Regions from separate parts of the Enterococcus sp. AZ196 genome, predicted to be linked through region 2. Evidence: predicted binding sites of a transcription regulator. Region 2 holds the regulator's gene; each other region holds the start of a gene.

Region 1 (7,332 bases), 440 kb from region 2:
TATTGAAGCGTTGCGCAACGTCCGCCAAGTATATCTAGCTGGATCAGAAGTTTAAAATTAACCCGTCGAAATGGCTGGACATTTTGACGGGTTAACTTTATTAAAGTAATTTTTGTGCTTTTTCTGTATTTGCGAAATGTAATTTGGCATATTTACTTAACAGATTCATTCCGCCTTGACGCAATAATTTTGCTGCCAATTCATCAGAAGGTTTGCCGGCTCCTGATGGCACTTTTGCTCCAAGCTCGAGCGAAGCCTTATCAAGTTCTTCAAGGAAGCTTGCTCGACTGATAATTGAAGCTGCGGCAACAGAAAGATGGTATTGCTCGCCTTTGGTGACGAAGTAGATTTTTTGATCAATCTGCTTGGTCTCTTGTTTAACATATTTCATGTAATTTGCTTCTGAAGTGAATTGATCGATTAGGATCGCGTCAGGTTTAGAAGGTGAAATTTGTTCTAGTAGTATCCGAATGGCTTGGTTGTGCAACGCGACTTTCATACGGACGGCATTATATTTTGGTTGAATCTCATTATATTTTTCTGGATGAAGCACTAATAATTTATAAGGAATCAACTCCTTGATTGTTTCAGCCATTTTACGGATTTGTCCGTCCGTCAGCATTTTTGAGTCTTTAACGCCAAGTTTTTTTAGTGCGGTAAGATGTTCCTTATCCGCATAGGCCGCACAAACACATAGCGGGCCAAAGTAACTGCCATTACCGACCTCATCACTGCCTAGGACAGATAGTGACGCGAAATCTTTGGGCAAGCTGTTTTCTTTTTTCGTGTTTGCAGCGCCTGTTTTTCCCCAACGGGCCGCTTCTTGTTCAGCATTGTTCCCTTGAAATAGAACTTTACCAGAAGTATAGGCGGTGATGCTTGTGCCATTTTTTTTGGCAGAAAATTCACTGTAGGGAACTTTTTTGTTTAACAAATAGTCAGTGTAATAGGTTTTCAGTTTTTGAATCTCTGTTTTTGTTAGTTTTAAGACAGCAGAACTCATGATTTTTTTCTCTTTTCTTTAAGTTAATTGGCTTTTAATTGATGAAAGTTGTACATATCAAAAGTTTTAGCATATAATATATTAGTATTTTTGATACAGGATTAATAAAAAAATCGGATTAGGAAGGTTGATCGATATGGCGCAAAATCGCTATAAGGCAATCGTTGCCGGTCAGACTTATACTATCATTGGACAAGAATCCAAGCAACATATGGATATGGTTACAGCCTTGGTCAATGAACAGTTAAATGAGATCATGTCGTTATCACCTGAGATCACGCAAGAAAAAGCTACGATGTTATTGGCGATCAATGCGGTCTCAGATCAATTAAAAAAGCAAGAAGCGTTAATGAAGCTGGAAAAGCAGCAATATACACTTGATGGACAAGCGGCTCATAATTTAGAATTAGAAAATCGAATTAAAAAAATCGAAGCAATTGAAGCTGAAGCCAAGGAAATAATGCGGAAAAACGGAAAAGAAAATGTTCCGATCCGGAACCACGTAGAAGCACAGCAGATTGTTAATGAGAACCGGAAACGCGAGATTCAAAAAAGAGCGGCAAATAAATAAGTGAGGGATACTATGTTAACATTGGTAATTTTATTTGCATTACTGCTATCTTTTTATGTTGGCTATCGAAGAGGCTTGGCTTATCAGATAGTATTTTCGGTTGGATATCTGCTGTCATTTATTGTTGCACGAATGTTTTATCAGCAGTTAGGATCGCATTTGGATTTATTTGTGCCATATCCATCCGTCACCAGCGAATCAAAGATGGTATATTATTCTGTGGAACAAGCTTTCAATTTAGATAAAGCTTTTTATGCAGGAGTTGCGTTTGTGATGATTTTGCTCGCGGGCTGGTTGTTGACACATCTAATCGTGATCTTCTTTAAAGATTTGTTGTTTAAGGTGATCATTCCTCAATATGACGGAATTGTCGCTGGAGTCTTACAACTGTTTGTTTGCTATGTGTTCATTTTCTTGATTTTGAAGCTTGTCAGTTTCGTACCGATGGCATTGATTCAAAATCAATTAGAAGGCAGCTGGTATGCCCGTTTTATGATTGAGCACTCACTATTTTTGAGTTCTCAGTTTGATAGCTTGTGGGTGACAAAAATTATTGGATAAAGAAAAAAACCGGGACGCTGTTTGACAGGTTTCGGTTTATTTATGTATAGAAGGTGAAAATATGAATGAGCGCATTCTAAAAACATTAGAGTTTGAACAAGTAAAAAAAATGATTCAACAATATTTAACAACTGAACAAGGGGAAGAAGAAATTCGTCAATTGGCTCCTTCTAGTGATGAAGAAACAGTTCAAGCCTGGCTAGATGAGACAGATGATGGAATGAAGGTCCAGCGTTTACGTGGAGGACTGCCGATTCCTAAATTAAATAATATTAAACCACACATGAAGCGAATTGAAATTGGTGCGAACCTTAACGGGGTAGAGTTGGCAGAGGTTTCTCGTGTGCTATCAACAACAAGTGAGTTGGTTCGATTTATTGATGATTTAAAGGATAGCGAGTTAGAATTTCTACGCATATACTTTTGGGAAGATCAATTGACGACATTACCGGAATTAAGCGGGAAGTTGAGACGTTCTGTAGAGGAAGACGGGCGCATACGGGATGAAGCATCACCAGAATTACGTACGATCCGCAGTCAAATTCGCCGCAGTGAACAAACGATTCGTGAGCAGTTAGACGGATTGATTCGTGGAAAAAATGCAAAATATTTGAGTGATAGTTTGATTACTATGAGAAACGATCGTTATGTAATCCCTGTAAAACAGGAGTACCGTGGGATTTTTGGCGGGGTCGTACACGATCAGAGCGCTTCGGGTCAGACCTTGTTTATGGAGCCAAAGCAAATTGTGGAGTTAAATAATCGATTGCGGCAACAACAGATTGCTGAAAGAACGGAAATCGAACGTATATTAGCTGAATTATCGGCTGAATTAGTTGCCCCTAGAAAAGACATTTTACACAATGCGTATGTATTAGGACGTTTCGACCTGATGAACGCAAAGGCACGCTTTGCCAAAGCGTTGAAAGCAGTTGTACCAACGATCAATCAACAGAACCATGTGTTCTTTAAGCAAGCACGGCATCCACTGTTGGATCAAGAAAAGGCTGTTGCTAATGATATTATGATCGGTCAGGACTTTCAGGCTGTTGTGATTACTGGACCGAACACTGGGGGAAAAACGATTTCCTTAAAAACGCTTGGTCTTTTACAATTGATGGGACAGTCAGGCTTGCCATTACCTGTATATGAAGATAGTGAGATGGGCATTTTTACAGAAGTATTTGCTGATATTGGTGATGAGCAATCCATCGAGCAAAGCTTATCGACATTTTCTTCTCACATGACCAATATTGTTTCAATATTAGATAAAATCGATGAACATAGTCTAGTGTTGTTTGACGAATTAGGTGCAGGGACAGATCCGCAAGAAGGTGCTGCGTTAGCGATCGCGATCTTGGACGCAGTTGGTGCGAAATCTTCTTATGTGATGGCTACGACGCATTATCCTGAATTGAAGATTTATGGCTATAATCGTTCGAACACGATCAATGCAAGCATGGAGTTTGATGTCGATACATTAAGTCCGACTTATCGATTATTGATTGGGGTACCTGGTCGAAGCAATGCTTTTGAAATTTCTCGTCGACTTGGTCTAGATCCGATGGTGATTGAGAGTGCGAAGCTTATTATTGATGAGGAAAGTCAAGATTTGAATGAGATGATCTCTGATTTAGAAAATCAACGTAAAGCTACGGAAACTGAATACCTAGAGGTTCGTCATTATGTGGAGGAATCTGAAAAGCTCTATCGCGATTTAAAAAATGCATATTCCTATTTCTTTGATGAACGTGAGAAAGAAATGGATAAAGCTCGTAAAGAGGCCAATAAAATCGTCAGCGAAGCGGAAGAAAATGCTGAAAAAATTATTAAAGATATCCGCAAAATGCGATTAGAAGGTCAAGGAAGTATAAAGGAACACCAACTGATTGGAGCAAAGACACAATTAGCGGATTTAAAACAAGATGAACATTTGAAAAAAAATAAGATTCTGCAAAAAGCTAAGGCCAAAAAACAGTTTAAGCCAAATGATGAGGTTATTGTAGAAACTTATGGACAAAGGGGCACTTTAATCCAAAAGATCGGTGAGAACGAGTGGCAGGTCCAATTGGGTATTTTAAAAATGGCCGTTTCTGAAGATGATATGGTATTGACTACGCCTGTTGAAGAACCGAAGCAACGCGTGATAACAGGTGTCCAACGAGGAGCTAGCGCTCGTGTGAAACCAGAATTGGATTTGCGTGGGAAGCGTTATGAAGAAGCACTTGCTGAGGTGGATCAGTACATTGATGCAGCACTTTTAGCAAATTTTGCTCAAGTAAGAATTATCCATGGAAAAGGAACGGGTGCGTTACGTAAAGGAATTACTGATTATCTTAAAAATAATCGGAATGTTCAAAGCTTTGAATTTGCTCCTGCAAACCAAGGCGGTAGTGGGGCTACGGTGGTAACTTTTAAATAGTTTACAAGTGTAAGCAGAAAGCTAGCGAAGAAAATGTGACCGTGATATACTACTTTTAGTAAGAAAAAAGGATGCGGATTTTAAAGTATCCGATTTATTATAGGAGGAATTCAAATGTCACAAGTAGTCACTGATAAAACGTTTAACGAAGAAACAGATAATGGACTTGTTTTGATCGATTTTTGGGCAACATGGTGTGGTCCTTGTCGTATGCAGGCACCAATCTTAGAACAATTATCCGAAGAATATGATGAAGATGAATTCAGAGTTGTAAAAATGGACGTTGATGAAAATCCAGAGACTCCAGCATCATTCGGTATTATGAGTATCCCAACACTTGTTTTGAAAAAAGATGGACAAGTTGTTGATAAAGTGATTGGTGTTCATACTAAGGATCAATTAAAGGAGCTTATCCAAGCTCACATGTAAGAAGATGAGCTGGACTTTATGTCCAGCTTTTTTAAGTGTGACAATTTTACTAGGGTAAGCTGCTGAGTCCGAGACAAAAAATTGCTCGGTATAAATAGCTTTTCAGTGGAATTGCAGATATAATAAACTACTATATTAGGAGATAGCTGTGAAGGGAAGCCACTTATGAACGAACGAATCAGAAACAAATTAGCGCTTTTACCAGATCAACCGGGCTGCTATCTGATGAAAGATAAAAATGGCACGATTATTTATGTGGGGAAGGCAAAAATATTAAAAAATCGAGTCCGCTCATATTTTACCGGCAGTCATAACACTAAGACTGAACGATTAGTAAGTGAGATCGTGGATTTTGAGTATATCGTGACAGAATCTAACATTGAGGCGTTGCTGCTTGAGATTAATTTGATCAAAAAAAATGATCCAAAGTATAACATCATGTTAAAGGATGATAAGACCTATCCATTTTTAAAAATTACGAATGAAAAATATCCTCGCTTGATGATTACGCGCAAAGTTTTAAAAGATAAAGCCCATTACTTTGGTCCGTATCCTGATGTGAATGCTGCTAATGAGACTAAAAAATTATTGGATCGGTTGTTTCCGTTGCGAAAATGTAAACCATCGCAAAAAACGCCTTGTCTTTATTATCATTTAGGACAGTGTTTGTGTCCCTATGCTTTTCATGTGGATCCACAGGTTTATAAGGATATGGTAGAAGAAATCAAGAGCTTCTTGAATGGCGGACATACTGAAATTCAAGATCAATTAAAGGAAAAAATGAATCAAGCGGCTGCGGATATGGAATTTGAAAAAGCAGCTGAATACCGAGATCAAATCAAAGCGATCGGAACAGTGATGACCAAACAAAAAATGACTAATACTGATTTAGTTGATCGTGATATTTTTGGGTATGCAACTGATAAAGGTTGGATGTGCGTCCAAGTCTTTTTTGTCCGCCAAGGAAAATTGATTGAGCGAGATGTCTCAATGTTTCCATTTTACAATGATGCTGAGGAAGATTTTCTTACTTATATTGGTCAATTTTACCAAGAAAATGAACATTTCATTCCCAAGGAAGTATTGATTCCCGATAATATTGATAAGCCAAGTGTAGAAGCCATGTTAGCGACGAAGGTTTTACAACCACAACGCGGTGATAAGAAAAAACTTGTGAAATTAGCAGGGAAAAATGCACAAGTAGCATTGAATGAAAAATTTGATTTAATTGGTCGCAGTGAAGCTCGAACGATCGGGGCAGTAGAAAAATTAGGTGATGCGATGAATATTCCAGCGCCGATCCGAATTGAAGCATTTGATAACTCTAATATTATGGGGACTGATCCGGTTTCTGCAATGGTAGTTTTCATTGATGGAAAGCCTGCTAAAAAAGAATACCGCAAGTATAAAATAAAGACAGTGAAAGGCCCAGATGACTATGCTTCGATGCGAGAAGTGATCTATCGTCGTTATTCTCGTGTGTTAAAAGAAGGATTACCATTCCCAGACTTAATTGTGATTGACGGGGGAAAAGGACAGGTCGATGTTGCCAAGGATGTATTAGCGAATCAGTTAGGGATCGACATTCCGATTGCTGGTCTGGCAAAAGACGACAAGCATAAAACCAGTGAGCTGCTTTTTGGACCAGAACTGACGGTTGTTCCTTTGGAGCGTAACTCTCAAGAATTTTTCTTACTTCAACGAATTCAAGATGAGGTCCATCGTTTTGCCATTACCTTCCATCGGCAATTACGAAGTAAAAATAGTTTTGCTTCGAAATTGGATAATATTGATGGGTTAGGACCAAAACGGAAAAAAATGCTGTTAAAGGAGTTTAAATCCTTAAAGAATATTCAAGCAGCATCAATAGAGGAGTTACAAAAGGTCGGATTACCAAAAGTAGTCGCTGAGAATACGTATCATCAACTACAAAAAAAATAATGTATAGCACCCTTTACATTTAATGTAAAGGGTGCTATACTTTTTTTGTAAGATGTAAAGGGAACTATACATTGAGGGAGTGATTGTTTGGAAAATCGAATTCAGATGCTCCGAAAAGAGCGGAAGCTGACCCAGAGTGATCTTGCATTAGAATTGGAGGTTACAAGACAAACAATTATTTCGCTAGAAAATGGACGTTACAATGCTTCCTTGATTCTGGCGCATAAAATTGCACGTTATTTTGATCGATCGATTGAGGATGTATTCATTTTTGATGAGGAGGATGGGGAATAATGAAAGAGTTATCGAAAGCTGATCGTGAATACCAAGAAAAACTGAAAAAAAAGAACAGATTTTATCTAATAGCAATTATTTTTATGTTGACCTGTTCAGGTATACTTCTCA
Region 2 (7,332 bases):
TCCCATAAATTGAGCCACACTTAGCTTTGGTGGAATGCTGACAAGGAGGTGAACGTGGTCCTTACAAGCATTTGCTTCATGAATTTCTACCCCTTTTCTTTCACAAAGCTTACGGATGATTGCTCCGATACTTTCTCTATATTTCCCATAAATGATTTGTCTACGATATTTTGGTGCAAATACAATATGATACTTACATCTCCATTTTGAGTGTGCTAAACTTTCTTTATCCTTCATCATAAGGATACCTCCTAAATTTGATTGTGATGCGGTCGGGAAACCATCATCAGTTTATCAATTTTGGGAGGCTTTTTTAATACCACGCTGGAAGCTCTCCGGAACCATAGGCATAGCCTATGGTTTTCAAAACATACAAAAAAAGCTGTTAGAAAAAAATCTAACAGCTTGGGGATTAATTTTTAAGCAGATTTATGATAGTGCTGATCACAAGTCACATAATAAAAATCTTCGGCCGGTTCTTTATAATAGTGTTCTTCTTCGATATCATCTTCATCATATTGACGTTCAGCATAATGCTGTGCATACTTCCGTTCATCCCACAACATAAACCAAACAAGGAACAAGCCAGAAAAAATGACGATCGTAGCTAAAGAACCTAACTTACCAATCAATAAACCTAGTAACAATACAGCGATAATCAAACCAAATCTTCTTACTGCTTTCATCAATAATCACTCCTAATTCGTATTAATGAACTCATTTTTACTAAAGTCAAAAATGAGGTTTATTCTCACCACGTAGATCATTCCGCTAAACTTGTTCTAATTTTTAGACTGTAAATCTAGTTTTAATTATTTATCGGGAAAAGCGGAACAGACATCCTACTATCATGCGAACATGTGTTTGTATATTCATTATACGAATGTTTGTTCGTTTTGTAAAGAAAAAAATAATCGGAAGTAAATTCCGATTAATAAATATGGTTGCGGTACAATCCAACGACCTTCCCAAGAATAGAAACATTGTCGAAAATAAGTGGTGCCAACTCATCATTTTCAGGTTGTAAACGAATATGATTCGATTCGCGATAAAATCTCTTACACGTAGCTTCGTTCTCGTCAGTCATAGCAATGACGATCTCACCATTTGTTGCTGTCGATTGCTTTCTAACGATGACATGATCACCATCATAGATACCAGCGTTAATCATACTTTCGCCGCGAATCGTTAACATGAATAGGCTGCCTTCTTCACTCGACAAATCTGGAGGAACAGGGAAGAAGTCCGATGCTTCCTCTACAGCTAAGATCGGTTCACCGGCTGTGACAACACCTAGCATAGGGATCACTTGCGGAGTAGCTCCTATTTTTTCTAAACCTGTAATGGTCAATTCAATTGCTCTTGGCTTTGTGGGGTCGCGTAGTATCCAACCTTTTTTCTCTAATCTGGATAAGTGTCCGTGGACTGTGGAAGTAGATGAAAGACTCACAGCTTCTCCAATTTCTCTTACAGTGGGTGGGTAACCTTTATCTTCAACGCGTTCATGAATGAAACGTAGAACTTCTAATTGTTTTGTTTCCGTTCTTTTTGCCAATGCCCGCACCTTCTTTCGTTTTTTTTAGTGTAGCATAGTTATCTGAACAAATCAAACAAGCGTTCGCATTTGTTTGTACTTTCAACTTATTTTTTTTTATGTATAATTAGAAAGGGAAAAGAGGTGCTCAAGATGATTAATGATGAAACAATTGCACGTATCAACGAATTAGCTAAGAAAAAAAAGACAGTCGGCTTAACAGATGCGGAAGCGCATGAACAGAAGGTTTTACGGGAAGAGTATATCGCTTCCTTCCGCAGTGGAATGCGCCATCACATCGAAGGGATGAAGGTCGTTGATCCAGAAGGCAACGATGTTACACCAGAGAAATTAAAAGAGATTCAAAAGAAAAAAGGATTACACAACAGAAAGTAAATCTTTTGTTGGTAAGTGATTGAAAAGTCAAAATAAATCGGTTACAATGAATCTGTAATTAAAGTATTTATGACCAAAAAGGAGGAAGTAATTTGTTCGACAAAATCGATCAACTAGGTGTAAACACAATCAGAACGTTAAGTATTGAGGCAATTCAAAAAGCAAACTCAGGTCATCCGGGGTTACCAATGGGTGCGGCGCCAATGGCTTATGCTTTATGGACCAAACATTTAAATGTTAATCCAGCTACTTCATTAAACTGGCCAAACCGCGACCGTTTCATTTTATCTGCAGGTCATGGTTCTGCAATGTTGTACAGCTTATTACATCTTGCAGGCTATCAAGTAACGATTGATGATTTGAAAAATTTCCGTCAATGGGAAAGTAAAACACCAGGACACCCTGAATTCCAACATACAGATGGTGTTGAAGCAACTTCAGGTCCTTTAGGTCAAGGTATTTCGACTTCTGTTGGGATGGCAATGGCTGAAGCCCATTTAGCGGCGACTTATAACCGTGACAGCTTTAATGTCATGGATCACTATACGTATGCACTATGTGGAGATGGCGACTTAATGGAAGGTGTTTCCGGGGAAGCTAGCTCTATGGCAGGTCATATGAAGCTTGGAAAATTGATCGTATTGTACGATTCAAACGACATTTCATTAGATGGACCTACTTCAAAAGCCTTCACTGAAGATGTTGGTGCTCGCTATGAAGCTTATGGCTGGCAGCATATTTTGGTCAAAGATGGCAACGACTTAGAAGCAATTTCTAAAGCAATTGATGAAGCAAAAGCGGAAACGGACAAACCTTCATTGATCGAGATCAAAACAGTTATTGGTTTCGGTGCTCCTAAAGAAGGGACTTCAGCTGTTCACGGTGCACCAATCGGTCAAGACGGTATTGATGCTGCTAAAGCTGTATATGGTTGGGAATATCCTGACTTTACAGTACCAGAAGAAGTAGCAAAACGTTTTAAAGAAGAAATCAATGATAAAGGGGCAAAAGCAGAAACTGACTGGGATGCGATGTTCGCTAACTACGAAAAGGCGCATCCTGAATTGGCGAAACAGTTCAAGCTGGCCTTCGCTGGCGAGTTACCAGAAAACTGGGAAGAGTCTTTGCCTGTTTATGAGGAAGGCACTGCGCAAGCAAGCCGTGTATCAAGTAAAGATGCGATCCAAGCAATCACCAAGGCAGTTCCTAATGTATGGGGCGGTTCAGCTGATTTGTCTGGTTCTAACAATACAACAATCGCTGATGAACCAGAATTCCAGCCTGGCTCTTATGAAGGCCGCAACATCTGGTTTGGTGTTCGTGAATTCGCGATGGCAAGTGCAATGAATGGTATCCATCTGCATGGCGGAACTCGTGTTTATGGCGGGACATTCTTCGTATTTACTGACTACCTGCGTCCAGCTGTTCGTATGTCTGCGATCCAAGGATTGCCAGTCGTTTATGTATTAACCCACGATTCAGTGGCTGTCGGAGAAGATGGACCAACTCATGAGCCAATTGAACAATTAGCTAGTGTACGCTGCATGCCGAATGTACAAGTGATTCGTCCAGCTGATGGCAATGAAACATCTGCTGCATGGATTCAAGCGTTGGAAACGAAAAACAAACCGACGATTTTAGTATTAAGTCGCCAAAACTTGCCAGTGCTGCCAAACAGCAAAGACATGGCCAAAGAAGGCGTAGCTAAAGGCGGGTACGTGATCTCTAAAGCAGAATCAGATACACCAGATGGCATCTTAATCGCAACGGGTTCTGAAGTGAATCTAGCGGTTCAAGCACAAAAAGAATTAAAAGCACAAGGAAAAGACGTTTCTGTTGTTTCTCTTCCAAGCTTTGATTTATTTGAAGCACAGGATGAAGCATACAAAGAATCTGTTTTACCAAAATCCGTAACAAAACGTATAGCGATCGAAGCCGCATCTCCATTTGGTTGGGAACGTTATATCGGATCAGAAGGTAAAATGATTGGCATTGATCATTTTGGCGCTTCAGCCCCTGGAGATTACGTTTTAGAACAATTTGGTTTCACAGTAAGCAATGTTGTAAATACATTTAACGAGTTATAATTGTAATAGGTAAAGTTGAGGAGAGATGTCTTCTCAACTTTTTTTGTCCTATATTAGGTATTTGAAACAGAGATTAATAGTTACGACTTGCTATCATTAGTTTACATAATATTTTACTGTGACACTTCTTTTTAACTGTGCTTACATATTTTCTTTGTAAAAAATAAAAATGTTTATTCGTGAGCAAATTTATTTAGACAGAATTTAAATTCTGTTATACTATCCTTGTGCAAAAGATTGCAAACAAAAAAACGATTAAACGAAAGAGGGACGACAATGAAAGTAGTAGTAGTAGGATGTACGCATGCCGGTACCGCAGCCGTTAAAAATATTTTAGCAAACCACCCAGATGCTGAGGTGACAGTCTTTGAGCGAAATGACAACATTTCTTTCTTATCTTGTGGAATCGCTTTATATGTAGGGGGCGTTGTTAAGGATCCAGCAGGTTTATTCTATTCTAATCCTGAGGAACTTACTTCTCTAGGTGCAAAAGTGAACATGGAACACGATGTAACAAACATTGATACAGAAGCGAAGAAAGTAACAGCAAAAGACCTTAAAACCAATGAAGAAAAAATTGTCGATTATGATAAATTAGTGGTAACTACCGGTTCTTGGCCAATCATTCCGCCAATTAAGGGAATCGAATCAAAAAATGTTTTATTATGTAAAAACTATAACCAAGCAAATGTCATCATTGAACAAGCCAAAGATGCAAAAAAAGTCGTTGTTGTTGGTGGCGGATATATTGGGATCGAATTAGTTGAAGCGTTTGCTGAATCTGGCAAGCAAGTGACTTTGATCGATGGCCTATCAAGAATTTTGAATAAATACCTAGATGAGCCTTTCACGAATCTTTTAGAGAAAGAATTAGTTGATCGGGGCGTAACATTAGCTTTAGGCGAAAATGTGAATGAATTTGTGGCGGATGATTCTGGTACTGTAACGAAAGTGGTAACAGCCAGCCAAGAGTTTGATGCGGACATGGTGATCCTATGTGTTGGTTTCCGTCCTAATACAGATTTGTTGAAGGGGAAAGTAGATATGCTTCCAAGCGGAGCGATCAAAGTGAACGAATATATGCAATCAAGCAATCCAGATATCTTCTCTGCTGGTGATTCCACAGTTGTTCATTACAACCCAACAGGTCAGGATCAATACATCCCATTAGCAACAAATGCCGTACGCCAAGGGATGCTGGTTGGTCAAAACTTAGTTGAACAAAAAATGAAATACCGTGGAACACAAGGAACCTCAGGGCTATACTTATTTGGTTGGACAATCGGTTCTACAGGGCTTACTAAAGAAAGCGCGGCACTAAATGGTATCGACGTAAATGTAACAGTGATTGAAGACAATTACCGGCCAGAATTTATGCCGACAACAGAAAATGTATTGATGGAGATCGTTTCGGAAAAGGGAACGAATAAGATTCTAGGTGCACAGTTCCTTTCAAAATACGATATTACTCAATCTGCGAATACATTATCAGTAGCAATCCAAAACGGGATGACGTTAGAGGATTTAGCCTTACAGGACTTCTTCTTCCAGCCACACTTTGACCGTCCATGGAACTATCTGAATATTTTAGCTCAAGCTGCCTTGGCAGAAGCTGAATAAAGAAAGAAGGAGGGGCTCCCCTCCTTTTTTTGTGTTGTTTTAAACATTTTCCAGGATTGGACTTCCTGTTTTTTTAGTGTAAACTAAATGGGAACGGAGGATTCAAAATGATTTCACTAAAAGAATATCTAACTGGCGGAGAGACTACAATCTCAAATCTGTTATTACAAAACTATACAAAGCTTGGCTTGAATACAAATGAATTTATGCTGTGGTTGCAGCTTTATGCAGCGCATCAAGGGGGAGAGGACTTCCCTGATTTGGCAGCTATCGCTAAAAATATGGGGAGCACAACAGAAAACATATACAGTGTGCTGAATGCCTTAGTTGAAAAAGAGTTTGTCACTCTTGAAACAACTCCGGACGAAAACGGAAGACAAAGTGACCGCTATAATTTGCTTCCCGCTTTCGAAAAATTGAACATATTGAAGGAACAAGAACGCTTTGAAGCAGAAGAAAAGAATGATTTAGCGGCACAAAAGAAGATGCTGCGATCTTTTGAGCAGGAGTTTGGGCGTCCCTTATCACCAATCGAGTATCAGAAAATTGGCTACTGGTTGAACGATGACCAATATTCACCGGCTTTGATTGAACTGGCGCTACAAGAAGCTGTGCTGAATCAAGCGTACAATTTTAAATATATCGAGACTGTCTTGCAAAGCTGGGAAAAGAAAAACATCCGTTCAAAGGCTCAGGTAGAAGAGGAGCAACGCCGCAGGAAGCAGATTCTATTGCAAAAAGATGAACAAAATCACTCTGAAGAACTTCCGAAGGTCTCTTTATATAATTGGTTAGAGAGGAAAGATCCAGATGCTTAGTAAAGAAAAAACGATGGAAGCTATGTCACGAATGTACCAAATGTTTCCAGACGCGGTGGGAGAGCTGCATTCAGAATCGCCTTTTCAGCTATTGATTGCAGTGATTTTGAGTGCCCAAGCTACAGATGTTTCAGTGAATAAAGCTACCCCTGCACTTTTTTCAGCTTATCCGACTCCAGAAGAATTGGCTCAGGCACCTATGGATGATATCATCGCCAAGATCAAAACGATTGGACTCTATCGCAATAAAGCAAAAAATATCAAGGCTTGTGCACAAATGCTGTTAGACGATTACGGCGGGATCGTTCCAGACTCCCGCGAGGAGCTAATCAAACTGCCAGGCGTTGGACGCAAGACCGCCAATGTCGTGCTAGGAGATGCCTTCGGAGAGCCGGCAATTGCCGTCGATACTCATGTCGAGCGAGTTACTAAACGTTTGCGAATCTGTAAATTGAATGCTTCTGTAACTGAGGTCGAAGCCACTTTGATGCGTAAAATCCCCAAGGAGTTGTGGGTCAAAAGTCATCACACCTTAATTTTCTTTGGTCGCTATCACTGTACGGCGCGTTCTCCTAAATGTGAAATATGCCCATTGTTAGACATGTGCCAAGATGGCAAAGATCGTTTAAAAGCCGCTCGAAAATAATTTTCGAGCGGCTTTTTCTAATTATTATTTACAGCAGATTGAATATTTTGCTGTGCAGGTGTCGGCGCAGGGTCTGGTTGACTGGCGCTTGACGATGGTTGAGAAGGCTGCGGTTCAACAGATGACGATGGCGTCGGAGTCGATGAAGGAGCCTCACTGCTGACAGGTGGAGCAACAGTCGATGATTCCGATACACTTGTCTCTGAGCCTAGGCCACTGCTTGAACCAGTT
Region 3 (7,332 bases), 260 kb from region 2:
CATCAATAGCGTCTTTCTTTTCTTCTTTATCAGACCCGATGTACTTATTGACGATCTCATCATATTCGCCAGTACGTTTCATTTCTTTCAAGCCTTCGGTGAACATTTCTCTAAGCTCCGCATTTTGCCCTTTTTTCACTGCGAAACCATACTCGCCACCAACTTCACGTTTAATCGGCGTCTTTAAATCTTGTCCTTGATTGACCGCATAACCGATAACAGGGTAGTCATCCATCATAGCGTCAATTGAGCCAACCTTCAACGCATCATACAGCTGATCAGCTGCATCAAAGCTCTTAATGGTGTAATCATATTCCTTTTTATGAGCTTCTAGAAAATCAGCACTTTCAGTACCGACTTTAGCTCCGACAGTTTTTCCTTTTAAATCTTTATAGGATTTGATGTCCTTATTGTCTTTGGCCACAGCTAACTGAATCCCGCTTTGGAAGTAAGGGTCAGAAAAGTCATAATTGGCCTTTCGTTCATCTGTGATTGTCATACCAGCGATCATACCTTCTGCCTGCCCAGATTCTAATGCCTGCATCGCTGAAGAGAAGCCAATAAATTTAATATCTAATTTAAACCCTTGGAGTTCGGCTGCACGTTTTAATAAGTCAACGTCGATCCCTTTGTATTTTCCATCACTGTCTTTGTATTCAAATGGAGCGAATGCAGAGTCACTGGCAACGACATAAACATCTTTTTTCGGTTCGATTTTTTTCATTTCACCAGAGACTTCTTTGTTGCCTGAACCAGTAGAAATGTATTTGCTGACAATTTTATCGTAGCTTCCGTCTTTCTTTAAAGCTTTCAACCCTTTGTTGAATTTTTCTAGCAACTCTTTGTTTTCGCCTTTTTTTACAGCGAAGCCATAAGAGCTGCCTTTTTCAGGATCACCGACTAACTTGAAGGGTTGACCGTTCGTTACAGCATACCCAAGAACCGGGTAGTCATCAAAAATTGCTTCAACATTTCCGTTAGTCAAAGCATTATACATAGCATCGGCAGCTTCATATTGCTTGATTTCGTAACCGTACTTATCTTTGTTCTTATCTAAGAATGTAGCACTTTCGGTACCGATCTTGGCAGCAACCGTCTTTCCTTTCAGATCCTTGTAATCCTTGATGTTTTTGTTGTCATTTTTAACGGCCATCTGGATGCCACTATCAAAATACGGTTCTGAAAAATCAAATGTTTTTTTACGTTCATCTGTAATGCTCATACCAGCGATCATGCCATCCAGCTGATCTGATTGAACTCCTTGGATTGAACTGTCAAAGCCTAAAGGACGTAAATCCACTTTGAAGTTCTGGTCCTTTGCAATTTGGTTAAGTAAATCCACGTCGATCCCTATGTATTCGCCATCGGAGTTTTGGAATTCGAAAGGAGCAAAAGTTAGGTCCGTTCCAATTTTATATGTTTTTTCCGCGGCGTCTGTTTTGTTAGCAAAGCCTAGTGTGAAAATACTTGCCATAAAGAAAACGACGAATGGAATTAATTTGTTTTTTCTCATAATAATCCTCCTAATTACTTATCGTTTGTTTATTATATGTTAGTTTAAGGATAAAATACAAGAGTCTTCATTGGAGGATAGAAAAAAAGCAAAAAATTTATAACATGAGATGTAACGAAATGTAACATGGACGTTTTTAAGAACTTCTTACGGCAAGAATAAAAAATGGCGAAAATATGTTCGGTATGCTATAATTTTGGAATGGAAAATCTTTGTTCATTTAATATAAAAAGGGGGATTTTTGTATGATTGAAAGAGTAACGGACAACACGTTCGACCTTCATTCAAAATATCAGCCTGCTGGCGATCAGCCTGAGGCCATTGAACAGCTCGCCGAAGGAATCGTCGATGGAAAAAAAGCACAAATACTTTTAGGTGCCACCGGTACAGGGAAAACTTATACGATTTCCAATGTCATCAAAGAGGTTAATAAACCAACGTTGATTATTGCCCATAATAAGACATTAGCAGGACAATTATACGGTGAGTTTAAGGAATTCTTTCCTAACAATGCGGTGGAGTATTTTGTCAGCTATTACGATTATTATCAACCCGAGGCTTATGTTCCTTCTAGCGATACGTATATCGAAAAAGATTCGAGCATCAATGATGAGATTGACAAACTGCGTCACTCGGCGACAAGTGCTCTGCTGGAGAGAAATGATGTAATTGTCGTAGCATCGGTCTCTTGCATCTTTGGTCTGGGTTCGCCGAAAGAATATTTGGAGCAGGTCGTCTCACTGCGTGTGGGAATGGAGATGGATCGAAATCAACTGCTGCGAAACCTGATCGATATTCAATTTGAACGAAACGATATTGATTTTCAACGTGGTCGTTTTCGCGTTCGTGGTGATGTAGTGGAGATATTCCCTGCTTCACGAGACGAACGTGCTTTACGCGTGGAATTTTTTGGAGATGAGATTGAGCGGATACGTGAGGTAGACGCTTTGACGGGAGAAATCACAGGAGAAACAGAACACGTAGCTATTTTCCCTGCGACTCACTTTTTAACAAATGAAGAACATATGGAAGTAGCCATCAGCAACATTCAAAAAGAACTTGCTGATCGATTGGAAGTTTTAAGAAACGATAATAAGTTACTAGAAGCTCAGCGTTTGGAGCAACGGACGAATTATGATATTGAAATGCTGCGAGAAATGGGTTATACCTCGGGTATTGAAAACTATTCACGACATATGGATGGTCGGAAAGAAGGAGAACCACCTTATACGCTGATTGATTTTTTCCCAGAAGACTTTTTACTTGTTGTTGACGAATCACATGTAACGATGCCTCAGGTACGCGGAATGTATAATGGCGACCGTGCACGTAAGCAGATGCTGGTAGATTATGGTTTTCGTTTGCCGTCAGCATTAGATAATCGGCCTTTACAGTTAAAGGAGTTTGAAGAACGCGTTAATCAAATCGTATACGTTTCAGCGACTCCAGGGCCTTATGAGCACGAAGAGACAGATACAGTGGTTGAGCAGATTATCCGTCCAACTGGTTTATTAGATCCGGTTATTGAAGTGCGTCCAATAATGGGACAAATCGATGACTTGGTAGGAGAAATTAACGAACGTTCTGAACGGAATGAACGGGTATTTGTCACCACTTTAACGAAGAAAATGTCAGAGGACTTAACAGATTACTTCAAAGAACTTGGGATTAAAGTTAAGTATCTGCACAGTGATATCAAAACGCTTGAACGTACTGAAATTATACGTGATCTGCGTTTGGGCAAGTTTGATGTACTTGTTGGGATCAATTTGCTGCGAGAAGGTCTGGATGTACCGGAAGTTTCATTAGTGGCGATCTTGGATGCAGACAAGGAAGGCTTCCTGCGAAGCGAACGTTCTTTGGTCCAAACCATTGGACGTGCCGCTCGTAACTCGGAAGGTAGAGTGATTATGTATGCTGACAAAGTCACGGATTCAATGCAGCGAGCAATGGATGAAACCTCACGTCGACGTAGCATTCAGCAGCAATATAATGAAGAACATGGCATTGAGCCTAAAACAATTATTAAAGAGATTCGTGATTTGATCGCGATTAGTAAAGTTGCAGAAGCTGTTGAAACTTACGATACAACTTCCTATGAAGAGCTAACGAAATCAGAACGCAAAGAACTCATTGCGAAGCTTGAAGATGAAATGCGTGAAGCCGCTAAGATGCTAGATTTCGAAACTGCAGCAACCTTGCGTGATACGATATTAGAATTAAAAGCAGCAGAATAAATCAAAATATATAATAAGATGTCAATTCCACTTTTACCAGTTCTCGTCATTTGGAGAAAAGACGACATGCTGCTCAAGATAACTGATAGAAAAGTTTAGTGGAATGATCTACGGATGAAGATAACACTCATTTTTCGTTTTTTTAGAAAAATGAATACGACAAAGTTGAAATAGGAGATATAAATGGCGAATGATAAGATAGTAATTCATGGAGCACGCGCTCATAATTTAAAAAACGTTGATGTTACGATTCCTCGTGACAAAATGGTGGTTGTTACTGGTTTATCTGGTTCAGGGAAAAGCTCGTTGGCTTTTGATACGCTCTATGCAGAAGGGCAACGACGCTATGTGGAAAGCCTATCTGCATACGCAAGGCAATTTCTGGGGCAAATGGATAAACCAGATGTAGATAGCATTGATGGCTTGAGTCCGGCAATTTCAATTGATCAAAAAACGACAAGTAAGAATCCTCGATCGACAGTAGGGACTGTAACTGAGATTAATGATTACTTGCGTCTGTTATACGCACGCGTTGGTCATCCAATCTGTCCTAATGACCATATCGAGATCACGTCTCAATCGGTTGAGCAAATGGTCGATAAAGTTTTGGAATTACCAGAACGGACTAAAATACAAATCTTAGCGCCAGTAGTTGCTAAGAAAAAAGGGCAGCATAAAAAGGTTTTTGAAATGATTCAGCGCGAGGGCTATGTCCGCATGCGTGTTGACGGCGAAATGTACGATGTGACAGAAGCGCCCGAATTGACAAAAAATAAAAAACACGACATCGAAATTATTGTTGACCGAATTGTCGTGAAAGAGGGAATCCGCTCACGTTTATTTGATTCTTTTGAAGCTGCATTGCGTTTAGCTGAAGGCTACGCGATCGTTGATGTGATTGGCGAAAAAGAAATGTTGTTCAGTGAGCATTATGCGTGTCCTTATTGCGGTTTCACAGTTGGAGAACTAGAGCCTCGACTATTTTCATTCAACGCTCCATTTGGTGCCTGCCCAGATTGTGACGGGTTAGGCGTGAAATTGGAAGTGGACATGGATTTAGTGATTCCAGATCAAAGCAAGACGCTGAGAGAAGGAGCATTAGTCCCTTGGAACCCAATCAGTTCACAATATTATCCTCAAATGTTGGAGCAAGCTTGTATAAGTTTTGGGATTGACATGGACACAGCCTTTGAAGAATTACCAAAAGAACATCAGGATATTATCTTAAATGGTTCAAATGGTGATAATTTCCATTTCCACTACGAAAATGATTTTGGCGGTGTTCGTGATGTGGAAGTTCCTTTTGAAGGAATTATCAACAATATTAATCGGCGTTATGCAGAAACGAATAGTGATTTCACTCGAGATCAAATGCGTTTATATATGACAGAATTAACTTGTCAAACATGCCATGGCTACCGTTTAAATCCACAGGCATTATCAGTTCAGATTAATGATGTGAATATTGGGCAAGTGAGTGAAGATTCAATTAATAGCGCCTTGGAATTCTTTGAAACAGTGGCTTTAAGTGAGCAGGAAAAAGTCATTGCTAAGCCGATTTTGAAAGAAATCAAGGATCGATTAAGCTTTTTGCGAAATGTTGGCTTGGATTATCTGACTTTAAGTCGCGCTTCAGGCACCTTATCTGGTGGTGAGGCACAGCGAATTCGTCTGGCAACTCAAATTGGTTCAAATTTATCTGGAGTTCTTTACATTTTAGATGAACCTTCGATTGGTTTACATCAACGAGATAATGATCGTTTGATTGAATCCTTGAAGCGCATGCGCGATTTAGGGAACACTTTGATTGTAGTAGAACATGATGAGGATACAATGCGTGCAGCAGATTATCTAATTGATGTTGGGCCTGGCGCGGGCGATCAAGGAGGCGAGATCGTCGCGGCAGGAACTCCTAAACAGGTTGAGAAGAATCCAAAATCCTTAACAGGTCAGTATTTGTCAGGAAAGCGAGAAATAGCTGTTCCTAAAGAACGCCGTAAAGGAAACGGAAAGAAAATCAAGGTTACTGGTGCTGTTGAAAATAATTTGAAGAGTATTGATGCAGAATTTCCATTAGGAAAATTCGTGGCAGTCACAGGTGTTTCAGGTTCTGGTAAATCAACATTGGTAAATCAAATTCTAAAAAAAGCCTTGGCACAAAAATTAAATCGCAACTCAAATAAACCTGGTAAGTTCAAAAAAATTACTGGTTACAATAATATTGAAAAATTAGTCGATATTGATCAAAGTCCAATTGGCCGTACACCGCGAAGCAACCCTGCAACCTATACGAGTGTTTTTGATGATATTCGTGATTTATTTGCACAGACGAATGAAGCAAAAATTCGTGGATATAAAAAAGGCCGATTCAGCTTCAACGTCAAAGGCGGACGCTGTGAAGCTTGTCGGGGCGATGGGATCATTAAAATAGAGATGCATTTCTTGCCTGATGTGTATGTGCCATGTGAAGTTTGTCATGGCAAACGTTACAATTCTGAAACATTGGAAGTCCATTATAAAGGAAAGAACATTGCTGATATTTTGGAAATGACGGTGGAAGATGCTGTTGAGTTCTTCAAACACATCCCTAAAATACATCGTAAACTGCAAACGATCGTAGATGTCGGTTTGGGATACGTTACAATGGGACAACCAGCAACAACTCTTTCTGGCGGTGAAGCGCAGCGGATGAAGCTTGCTAGTGAACTGCATAAGAATTCTAACGGCAAGAATTTTTATATTTTAGACGAGCCTACAACCGGATTACACACAGACGACATTGCTCGCTTATTGAAAGTACTTGAGCGTTTTGTTGATGCTGGAAATACTGTTCTAGTTATTGAGCATAATTTAGACGTTATCAAGTCTGCCGATTATGTCATTGATCTTGGTCCGGAAGGCGGAGATGGCGGTGGAACTATTTTAGCGACAGGTACGCCAGAAGAAATCGCTGATGTAACGGAAAGTTATACGGGTCATTATTTAAAGCGTGTCCTAAAAAAATAAGTAATGACTAAAGCTTAATGCAAGTGAAGGATTCTCCTTTGCTTGCATTTTTCTTTATGGTATGATTATCAAGGATTTAGAATGAGAAGGTGTAATAGAATATGAATGAAAAACAAAAATTTGTCCCGATTTTATTGGGAAGCGATATTAATGTCTACGGTATGGCCCGTTCCTTTCATGAAGCCTATGGGATCGTTTCAGAAGCCTACGCTGGCCTGCAATTGGCACCAACAAAATACAGTAAGATCGTGAATGTTCATGTTGTTTCAGGATTTGATAAGGATCCGGTGTTTATTGAACAAATGCGGGAATTAGGAAGAAGTACCTATAACGAACCTGATACTAAATATTTATTGATTGCTTGTGGTGACGGGTATGCTGAGTTAGTTTCACAACATAAAGACGAACTTTCTGAATGGTTTATCTGCCCTTATATTAATTTTGATTTATTACAAAGCTTGATCAGCAAAGTCAGCTTCTATGAAATTTGTGAAAAATATGATTTACCCTATCCGAACACATTTATTATTACAGAAGATATGCTGGAAGCTGGCAAGTTGAAGCAGGAACTGCCAT

Evidence for each region. The regulator LexA, encoded in region 2, represses DNA repair genes until DNA is damaged. The targets are predictions, from matches to a motif close to CNAACANNTGTTNG.
Region 1: uvrC (excinuclease ABC subunit UvrC) is a predicted target of LexA. The motif match lies at 5,061-5,074, and genes of this name have one in related genera.
Region 3: uvrB (excinuclease ABC subunit UvrB) is a predicted target of LexA. The motif match lies at 1,683-1,696, and genes of this name have one in related genera.

Annotation. Positions count from the first base shown of each region.
Region 1 covers NZ_JBIPAM010000001.1:1,141,935-1,149,266, reverse strand. The annotation lists gene IGI67_RS05550 (amidohydrolase family protein) at 1-55, shown strand, start outside; gene rnhC (ribonuclease HIII) at 101-1,003, opposite strand; gene zapA (cell division protein ZapA) at 1,140-1,574, shown strand; gene IGI67_RS05535 (CvpA family protein) at 1,587-2,135, shown strand; gene IGI67_RS05530 (endonuclease MutS2) at 2,197-4,557, shown strand; gene trxA (thioredoxin) at 4,672-4,986, shown strand; gene uvrC (excinuclease ABC subunit UvrC) at 5,152-6,927, shown strand; gene IGI67_RS05515 (helix-turn-helix transcriptional regulator) at 7,015-7,221, shown strand; gene IGI67_RS05510 (DUF6442 family protein) at 7,221-7,332, shown strand, end outside.
Region 2 covers NZ_JBIPAM010000001.1:706,433-713,764, reverse strand. The annotation lists gene tnpA (IS200/IS605 family transposase) at 1-240, opposite strand, end outside; gene IGI67_RS03415 (hypothetical protein) at 420-686, opposite strand; gene lexA (transcriptional repressor LexA) at 932-1,555, opposite strand; gene IGI67_RS03405 (DUF896 family protein) at 1,688-1,930, shown strand; gene tkt (transketolase) at 2,023-4,017, shown strand; gene IGI67_RS03395 (FAD-dependent oxidoreductase) at 4,294-5,637, shown strand; gene IGI67_RS03390 (DnaD domain protein) at 5,745-6,455, shown strand; gene nth (endonuclease III) at 6,448-7,101, shown strand; gene IGI67_RS03380 (PBP1A family penicillin-binding protein) at 7,119-7,332, opposite strand, start outside.
Region 3 covers NZ_JBIPAM010000001.1:451,327-458,658, forward strand. The annotation lists gene IGI67_RS02220 (amino acid ABC transporter substrate-binding protein/permease) at 1-1,513, opposite strand, end outside; gene uvrB (excinuclease ABC subunit UvrB) at 1,759-3,750, shown strand; gene uvrA (excinuclease ABC subunit UvrA) at 3,934-6,756, shown strand; gene IGI67_RS02235 (carboxylate--amine ligase) at 6,858-7,332, shown strand, end outside.